Regions from separate parts of the Peribacillus sp. RS7 genome, predicted to be linked through region 2. Evidence: riboswitches for the same ligand, from Rfam matches in the RefSeq annotation. Region 2 holds a riboswitch; the other holds the start of a gene.
What was found. Region 2 has a riboswitch for S-adenosylmethionine ahead of mmuP (S-methylmethionine permease). Riboswitches for the same ligand answer to the same signal wherever they lie in the genome.
Positions count from the first base shown of each region.

Region 1: it holds a riboswitch for S-adenosylmethionine, as region 2 does, so the genes downstream of both, ACDZ29_RS07660 (5-methyltetrahydropteroyltriglutamate--homocysteine S-methyltransferase) here and mmuP (S-methylmethionine permease) in region 2, are expected to answer to the same signal.

Region 1 covers NZ_CP168135.1:1,473,139-1,477,840, reverse strand. The annotation lists gene ACDZ29_RS07665 (helix-turn-helix transcriptional regulator) at 1-187, opposite strand, end outside; gene ACDZ29_RS07660 (5-methyltetrahydropteroyltriglutamate--homocysteine S-methyltransferase) at 239-1,342, opposite strand; SAM riboswitch class I at 1,426-1,527, opposite strand; gene ACDZ29_RS07655 (hypothetical protein) at 1,712-2,149, shown strand; gene ACDZ29_RS07650 (glycerol-3-phosphate responsive antiterminator) at 2,310-2,852, shown strand; gene ACDZ29_RS07645 (MIP/aquaporin family protein) at 3,088-3,912, shown strand; gene glpK (glycerol kinase GlpK) at 3,934-4,702, shown strand, end outside.
Region 2 covers NZ_CP168135.1:5,125,209-5,129,910, reverse strand. The annotation lists gene ACDZ29_RS25385 (ring-cleaving dioxygenase) at 1-512, shown strand, start outside; gene ACDZ29_RS25380 (ring-cleaving dioxygenase) at 537-1,484, shown strand; gene ACDZ29_RS25375 (alpha/beta hydrolase) at 1,484-2,092, shown strand; gene ACDZ29_RS25370 (flavin reductase family protein) at 2,113-2,721, shown strand; SAM riboswitch class I at 2,950-3,052, shown strand; gene mmuP (S-methylmethionine permease) at 3,135-4,523, shown strand; gene mmuM (homocysteine S-methyltransferase) at 4,520-4,702, shown strand, end outside.

The DNA.
Region 1 (4,702 bases), 1.9 Mb from region 2:
AGAGGTATTGAGAGGCCGTGGATTGGGTCATGTTTAATTTTTCTGTAATCTGACTTACACAAACGCCGGTTTCCTTCATATCTATTCCCTCATGAGGGGTGAAGTGGAGTTCAGGCGCCTTGAGCCATTGTAAGATTTGCAACCTGGATTCATTGGATAATGCTTTAAATATCTCGATTGTTTTCATACATTTCATTATATCGAGAATTATCGATATGTCAAATGATTAATAAAAAAATCATTCCCATACTTCTTTTGCTACATCAACGACGAACTTCAACTTTTCCCACTGCTGTTCTTCCGTTACCTTGTTGCCGTGATGGGTGGAAGCGAAGCCGCATTGCGGGCTTAAGCATAATTGTTCGAAAGGAACGAAGCGCGAGGCTTCTTTAATGCGTGCCTTAACAGCTTCCTTGTCTTCGATTTCTCCATTTTTTGAAGTGACGACCCCTAGAACGACACGCGCCCCGCCATTTGGAATGTATTCCAATGGTTTGAAATCCCCTGAGCGATCATCGTCATATTCCAAGAAGAATCCATCCACTTTTTCTTTTGCCAATAATGTTGGGGCAATACGGGCATAGCTTCCTTCAAATGCCCATGTCGACTGGTAGTTTCCACGACAAAGGTGGGTGGTGACTACCAGGTCTTCTGGTTTGCCTTCCAATGCGCCATTAATTACACGCAGTGCTAAATCAATTAATTGTTCCCTCGTATATTTTCCCTCTTTGAACTGGAAATCCGGAGCTGAAAGCCTGGCAATATATACATCATCCAATTGAAGATAACGCACTCCTGCATCATAAAAAGCTTTCAAAGCATGCTGATACGCTTTGACGATATCATTTGCATAGTCTTCGATATCAGGGTAGACGTCTTCATTTTGAACACCTACAGCAAATAATTGATTGGGACTGGGAATGGTTTGTTTGGCAACGGCACGTCCGTCCACAATTTTGTTCAATTCAATAAAATCACGAATGAAGGGATGTTCAGGATTGAATGAAACCTTTCCGGTATTGCGAACGTTATATCTCTCTGTTTCCACACCATCGAAAGTTAGTCCTTTTTCAGTAACATATCCCTCGATTCCATTTAAATGTTCGAGGAAGTCAAAGTGCCACCAGGTCCGTCTGAACTCACCATCCGTCACAGCCTCTAATCCAACTTCAATCTGTTTATCGACAATCCGATTGATTTCTTCGGTTTCAACTTCACGAAGTCGTTCCGCTGAAATTGTGCCATCCTTAAATTGCTTTCTGGCAATATGTAAACGTTCCGGTCTTAATAAACTCCCGACGTGGTCCGCCCTAAAAGGCGCTTTCGTTAATGTGATTGACATGTTGCATTCCTTCTTTCCTTTTATAAAATAAAAAACCTCTTCTTAAAAATAAGAAGAGGTGTTGGCAGCATAGCTATTTACTCTTCTTATCTTCAAGTTTTTACACTTCTGGAATTAGCACAGTACATGATTAGTCTGTTGCTGAGGCATCAAAGGGCCAGTCCCTCCACCTCTCTGGATAAGAGTTGTCTATTAAATTAATTATGACTATACAGGTAGTTTTTACAAAGGTCAAGGGTTGAAGGTGGAAGATTTAGAATATATCGATTATTAACTCGGGAAATGTTAACTGCATCCGTGAACCCGGCATATGTTATAACCGACGTTCCTTATGAACTGTGATATTGAAAGTTGGAGGGGAATACCAGGATGAATGCATTCGATCCATCCAATATATTTGGAAATGGCATACCGATAACGGTAACTGCAGCTATGATAGAGAGTATCATAAAGATGAAATCATCTGATCAGGATATTAAAGTCGAGATTACGCCAAAGCATATAGTGCTTTCCGGAACGACGGAAGTGAAAAAAATGATGTTTAAGAAAAACGTAGCTTTCAGGATTACATTAAAACCGGTTCACGTGGAAAAAAGAACGATCTCATTTGAATTAGTGGAAATGGAACCGATTGACAGGAGTTTCATCAACCAAAGGATATTTAACAGACCGCCATTTTTTGAATTTGAAAATAGAATGATCAAAATGAATGTTAGTGCTTGGAACATCGTTAGAAAAATCCCGGTCGGCACAATTAAATCATTTGAACTTGTCGATGGTGCATTGAAAATGAAACTTTCTTTATGATGGATCGTTTTTAGCCGCAATATATAAAGGGGATGCCAGGTATGTTAGTGTAAGGATGGATAGGGTGGCGATTCATTAAAATGTGTTTGAAAAACCAAGCTCTTTAAAATATACTGAATTACTAAAAGTTTTAGTTTTTCCAGAGATAAGGGGGAAAATAATGAACCAGAAGATTTTGCCTGCTTCGGCAAGCATGAAGGATTTCGAAAGATTCTTAGAAAGTTCCTATGAAATAGGCGTGTTTCTTGATTTGCATATATCACAATTGAAAAATGTAAGTATGATGGCAAAGCAGCATAATAAGAAAATGATTTATCATGTCGATTTGATCCATGGCATAAGAAGTGATGAATATGCGACAGAATTCATTTGTCAGGAGTATAATCCATATGGGTTGATTTCGACTAAATCAAACGTTATTTTGAAAGCGAAGCAAAAGGGGGTCATTGCCATCCAGCGAATCTTTTTAATAGATTCACATGCGTTGGAGAAAAGTTATAAGCTGGTGCAGAAAACCAAGCCGGATTATATCGAAGTTTTGCCGGGGGCTATGCCGTGGATGATAAAAGAAGTGAAGGAACGACTACAAACACCCATTTTTGCAGGCGGTCTCATCCGTACTTCTGATGAAGTACTGAACGCCCTTGATGCTGGAGCGTCGGCAATCACCACTTCCAAAACTGAATTATGGGATATCGTCTAATAGGATAGAACGAGGAATTTGAAAAAAATTACAGAAAAATAGATTAATTTTTCACAAAATAATTGACAGCGTTTTCACAACCTAGTATATTTTACATTACAAGTTAATATATGTGACGGAGACTAGGAGATTCACAACAGATCTATTCATAATTTTTTTATGAGGATAGTTCTGCTGTGAATCTCCTTTTATTTGTTTGCAAGGTTTTTAAATTATCAGGGGAGGGGTTTTATTCATGACTCCATTTTGGGGAGAAGTAGTAGGCACAATGATTTTAGTTTTATTCGGAGCAGGTATTGGAGCGGGTTCATCCTTAAAGGGATCTTATGCTAAAGATGCCGGTTGGATCGTTATCACGATTGCGTGGGGACTGGCTGTCACCATGGGTGTTTTTGCAGTGGGATCCATAAGCGGGGCGCATTTAAATCCGGCGGTCACAGTAGGATTTGCCATTATTGGAGAGTTTCCATGGAGTGATGTACCTGGTTACATCGTTGCCCAAATGATTGGCGCAATCCTGGGGGCAACTCTAGTATTCCTGCACTATTTGCCACACTGGAAAGCTACTGATGATCCAGGAACGAAGCTTGGTGTGTTTGCGACTTCACCTGCTATCCCACATACATTTTCCAATCTATTAAGTGAAATGATTGGAACTTTCATCCTTATTCTTGGTTTATTATTCATAGGTGCCAATGATTTTACAGAGGGTTTGAACCCATTCGCTGTCGGTTTATTAATTGTCGTGATTGGGATGTCACTCGGGGGAACGACAGGATATGCCATAAACCCGGCCCGTGATCTGGGGCCCCGCATCGCTCACTTTTTGCTGCCGATACCGGGTAAAGGCAATTCGAATTGGGGCTATTCATGGATTCCGGTAGTTGGACCGATTGTTGGGGGTTCACTTGGTGCCGTTTGTTATAAAGCATTCTTTTTAGGGGATATAACAGTAGGATTTTGGTCTGTTTTGGGTGCAAGCTTGGTACTATTGGTATTAGCCTATGCATTTGGGAAAAAGCAGTCACATGAATTGGAAAGCAGGAATATCGCTAGTTAATTAAAAGGAGGGGCATACACTATGGAAAAATATATTTTATCATTAGATCAAGGAACAACAAGTTCTCGGGCGATTTTATTTAACGAAAAGGGGGAAATCGTCCATTCCTCCCAAAAGGAATTCACGCAGCATTTCCCTAAACCAGGCTGGGTCGAGCATAACGCCAATGAGATTTGGGGATCGATCCTGGCAGTGATTGCCGGTGTACTATCGGAATCCGGTGTAAAGCCAGAGCAAATTGCTGGTATCGGGATTACTAATCAGCGTGAAACGGCAGTCGTTTGGGATAAGGAGACAGGTACTCCTGTTTATAATGCGATTGTATGGCAGTCAAGACAAACAAGTGAAATCTGTGATGATTTGAAGGAAAAGGGACTTAATGATTTATTCCGGGATAAAACGGGATTGTTGATAGATGCATATTTTTCCGGAACGAAAGTGAAATGGATCCTCGATAATGTGGAAGGGGCACGACAAAAGGCGGAGGAAGGCAAGCTGTTATTCGGTACCATCGATACTTGGCTAATCTGGAAGCTTTCAGGAGGCAAGGCTCACGTAACGGACTATTCCAACGCATCCCGGACATTGATGTACAATATTCATGAACTGAAATGGGATGAAGAACTGCTGGAGATATTGACTGTACCGAAGTCGATGCTGCCGGAAGTAAGACCATCATCCGAGGAGTATGCACGTACGGTCGAGTATCATTTCTTCGGCCAATCTATTCCGATTGCCGGAGCAGCCGGTGATCAGCAGGCTGCATTATTTGGCCAAGCCTGCTTTAATG
Region 2 (4,702 bases):
GATTAGGACCAGTTAAACTTACTGTACCCAATATTGAACAAACGCAAAGCGTTCTTACCGAAGTATTGGGGTTCAGGAAATCAGGCACATACCCATCCTCAATTAGGGGGCAAAATCCGATTGTCGTTTACGAGACAGGTGAGGGAGGAACAGGAGCGGAAGTCCATGTCGAAGAAAGGAATGACATTCCCCGAGAACGATTGGGGAGAGGCGGAGTACACCATGTTGCCTTCCGGGTGGATAATGAAGTAGAACTGAGAAAATGGATAGAAAAAATTAGTGAATCGAAATTCGTGAACTCGGGATATGTGGACCGCTTTTATTTTCGTTCACTCTATTTTAGGGAGCCGAATGGCATATTATTTGAACTAGCGACTGATGGACCTGGTTTTGCAGTGGATGAAGCAGAGGAGCACCTAGGTGAGAACCTCGCACTGCCACCATTTTTAGAATCGAAAAGAAAAGATATTGAATCGAATTTAAAACCCCTGAATACTAAATCAACAAATTAATCAAAGGGAAAGGAAGTAATCGGCATGCGAAAGCAAAATGCAGGAATACATCATATAACCGCAATTGTAGGCAATCCTCAAGAGAATGTGGATTTTTATGCTGGAGTATTAGGAATGCGTATGGTGAAGAAAACCGTTAATTTTGATGATCCAGGCACCTATCACTTATATTTCGGAGATGAATCAGGTTCACCGGGTACTATCATCACTTTCTTTCCTTGGCCTGGGGCATACCGAGGGACAATTGGCTCTGGACAAGTGGGGATTACGACATATGCCATTCCGGAAGGTTCAATGGGCTTCTGGGAAATGCGTTTGGGTAAATTTAATATAGACTTTGAAAAGTCATCACGTTTCGGTGAGGAATATCTGAAATTCCAAGACCCACATGGTTTACAACTTGAACTGGTTGAGCGTAAAGAAGGTAAAAATAGCGAGTGGTCATTCGGCGGTGTACCAGCTGATAAGGCGGTCAAGGGATTCGGCGGTGCTGTATTATTTACGTCAAAACCGATCAAAACGATGGAACTATTAGAGGAAGTGATGGGCCTGCAAAAGATCGGGGAAGAGGACGATTTCATCCGCTTCAAATCCACATCGGACATCGGAAATTTAATAGATGTTAAAAAAACCGTTTTGCCAAATGGGAAAATCGGAGTAGGAACTGTTCATCATCTGGCATGGCGTGCAAGCGATAATGAAGATCATAAAGAATGGAGAGAACATATCGGTAACAATGGCTATGGCGTGACCCCATTTACAGACCGTCAATACTTCGATGCCATTTATTTCCGGGAAGATGGAGGCATACTCTTTGAAGTTGCCACAGATCCACCTGGCTTTGCTCATGATGAGACGAAGGAAACGATGGGTAGTAAATTGATGCTGCCGCCATGGCTGGAAGAAAAAAGGGGAATCATGGAGAAAACGTTACTGCCGGCAGTGCCGAGAGTACTAGAGGAGGATAAATGATGAAGCATATTTTTCAAAAAGGAAGTAATCCAGAAGCTCCGTTACTTTTGCTTTTACATGGTACTGGAGGAACGGAAACAGATCTCTTGCCATTATCGGAAATGGTTTCACCGGGTTCATCCGTATTGAGCGTACGGGGAAATGTACTTGAAAATGGAATGCCTCGTTTTTTCCGCCGGTTAGCTGAAGGGGTTTTTGATGAAGAAGATTTGATTTTCCGTACGAATGAGCTTAATGACTTCTTGGAACTAGCGTCCGGACAATATGACTTCGACCGTGACAGAGTGGTAGCATTAGGTTATTCTAATGGTGCAAATATAGCGGCAAGTTTGATGTTCCATTTCGAAGGGGCACTACAAGGAGCGATTCTTCATCATCCAATGGTGCCTAGACGCGGGATTGCTATGCCGTCACTCTCAGAAATACCTGTATTTATTGCTGCAGGTAAAAACGATCCGATTTGCCCGGCAGAAGAAACGGATGAACTTAATCAACTTTTATTGCAAGCTGGTGCTTCGGTGGAAGTTCACTGGGAAAATTACGGTCATCAGTTAACACGTTCAGAGGTCGAGGCAGCAGGTTCATGGTTTCATAAGAACTTTATATAAGAATGAAAGAGGGAATGAAGATGATTTCAGTAAATCCTGAAAGTCTGACTGAACGGGAAAATTATAAGTTTTTGACTGGAAGCATTATACCGAGACCCATAGCTCTGGTTACGACACAATCCGAAACCGGTACCATCAATATAGCGCCGTTCAGCTTTTTTAACATAGTCAGTTCAAATCCTCCGATGATTTCCATTTCTGTTCAACGGAAAGAAGGAGTTTCAAAGGACACTGCCCGAAATGCAATTCAATCAGGGGAATTCGTTGTTCATATCACTGATGAAAACAATGTTGCTGATGCAAATCGAACGGCCAAGGAACTCCCATCGGATGAAAGTGAATTGGGCCTGACCAATTTCACGACGGCTGTTAGTGATAAGGTATCCGTACCAGGATTGCAAGAAGCGAAGGTACGCTTTGAATGTACATTAGAGCATGCGATTCCATTGGGAGGTTCCCTAGATAAACCTGGTTGTGATTTATTGATAGGGAAAATAGTCTGCTATCATATAGAGCAAGATATTTACCATAATGGCCGAATTGACCAGAATGGGCTTAAACCTGTAGCAAGATTAGCGGGTCATACTTATACAAAACTAGGGGAATTATTTGAAATGGAACGACCTTAAGTGATAAGAAAGAAAAAATGGCGTCATCTTTTAAGATGTCGTCATTTTTTTATACCAAAATTATTCCCGGTTAGAATTATCTGCAATTCTAATACGGTGAGCGACTGTACCAAAACAAGCAATCATGCCGGAGGTGACAAAATCGTCTGAATGTAAAGGGAATTCTATATATTCCAAAACAAAACTTGACAATTTTTTCATAGATTGATAAAGTTATAAAAAATTAATTTCTTATCCAGAGAGGTGGAGGGACTGGCCCTATGAAACCTCAGCAACAGGTCTGCTAAGACACTGTGCTAATTCCAGGGGGTGAAACCTTGATAGATAAGACCGTACGTTTTTATTTGTCAGTAGCGCACTCTTTTTAGAGTGCGTTTTCGTTTTTTCTGGATGCAGGATAAAGGAGAGTATGAATGGAGAACAAAAGGAAACAGGAATTTCAAAGGGAAATGAAAACACGGCATTTAATCATGCTATCGCTTGGCGGGGTGATTGGAACAGGTTTGTTCTTAAGTTCGGGTTATACGATTCAGCAGGCTGGCCCGTTTGGCACCATCCTTTCGTATCTGATTGGAGCATTAGTGGTTTATCTAGTCATGCTATGTCTAGGTGAACTGGCAGTACATATGCCCGAGACAGGTGCGTTTCATAGCTACGCAGCCAAATACATCGGACCAGGGACAGGGTTTACAGTAGCCTGGTTATATTGGCTAACCTGGACTGTTGCACTAGGTTCGGAATTCACGGCTGCAGGATTGTTGATGCAGCGATGGTTTCCATCAATCAATGTCTGGATATGGAGTGCTCTATTTGCCATATTGGTTTTGGCATTAAATGCTTGGACCGTTAAGTTTTTCGCTGAATCCGAATTTTGGTTTGCGTCTATAAAGGTAATTGCGATTGTGATATTTATTATTTTGGGAGCAGCGACAATGGTAGGTTTTATTCCAATGACTAACTCACAATCAGCACCGCTATTTTCCAATTTTACAAGTGCAGGTTTATTTCCGAATGGTGCTTTTGCCATTATAATGACGATGCTTGCGGTGAATTTCGCATTTTCTGGAACTGAATTAATCGGAATTGCAGCTGGAGAAACTGTGAATCCAGAAAAAACGATACCAAAGGCAATCCGCATGACATTATGGAGATTGATCATCTTTTTTGTAGGAACCATCGTTGTATTATCCGCATTATTGCCTGTTTCGGATGCAAGCGTATTAGAGAGCCCCTTTGTTGCAGTTCTTGAACGAATTGGAGTGCCATATGCAGCGGATATCATGAACTTTGTTATTTTAACTGCCATTTTGTCTGCTGCAAACTCAGGTCTATATGCCTCTTCCAGAATGCTTTGGTCCCTTGCAGATAAGAAAACGATATCACCTATATTTGCAAAATTAACAAAAAGAGGTGTTCCGATAAATGCAGTCATTTTCAGTATGTTGGGTGGTGGCTTAGCCTTGTTTTCGAGTATTATTGCACCGGATACGGTGTATATCGTCCTTGTATCCATTTCGGGTCTAGCCGTGGTTGTAGTTTGGATGAGTATTAGCGCTTCACAGTTCCTATTCCGAAGACGTTTTATAAAAGAAGGAAATTCAGTAAATGATTTGGCTTATCGTACACCATTATATCCGTTCGTACCAATCGTTTCTTTCATGCTTTGTCTTGCTTCTTGTATAGGAATTGCCTTTGACCCTACACAACGGATAGCACTTTATTGTGGTATTCCATTTATTTTGTTTTGCTATGGAACTTATTATATTACACAATCTTCAAAGAAAAGAGGAGTAAAATCATGAAGAATAAAATAAACCCAATTGACGCTATTTTACGAGATCATTCAGTCATGATTCTGGACGGAGCTCTAGCTACAGAGCTTGAGCGGTATGGATGTGATTTGGACGATCCCCTGTGGTCTGCACGAGTATTACTTGAAAATCCAGAAGTGATTTATAAGGTTCACTCTGCTTATTTTCGT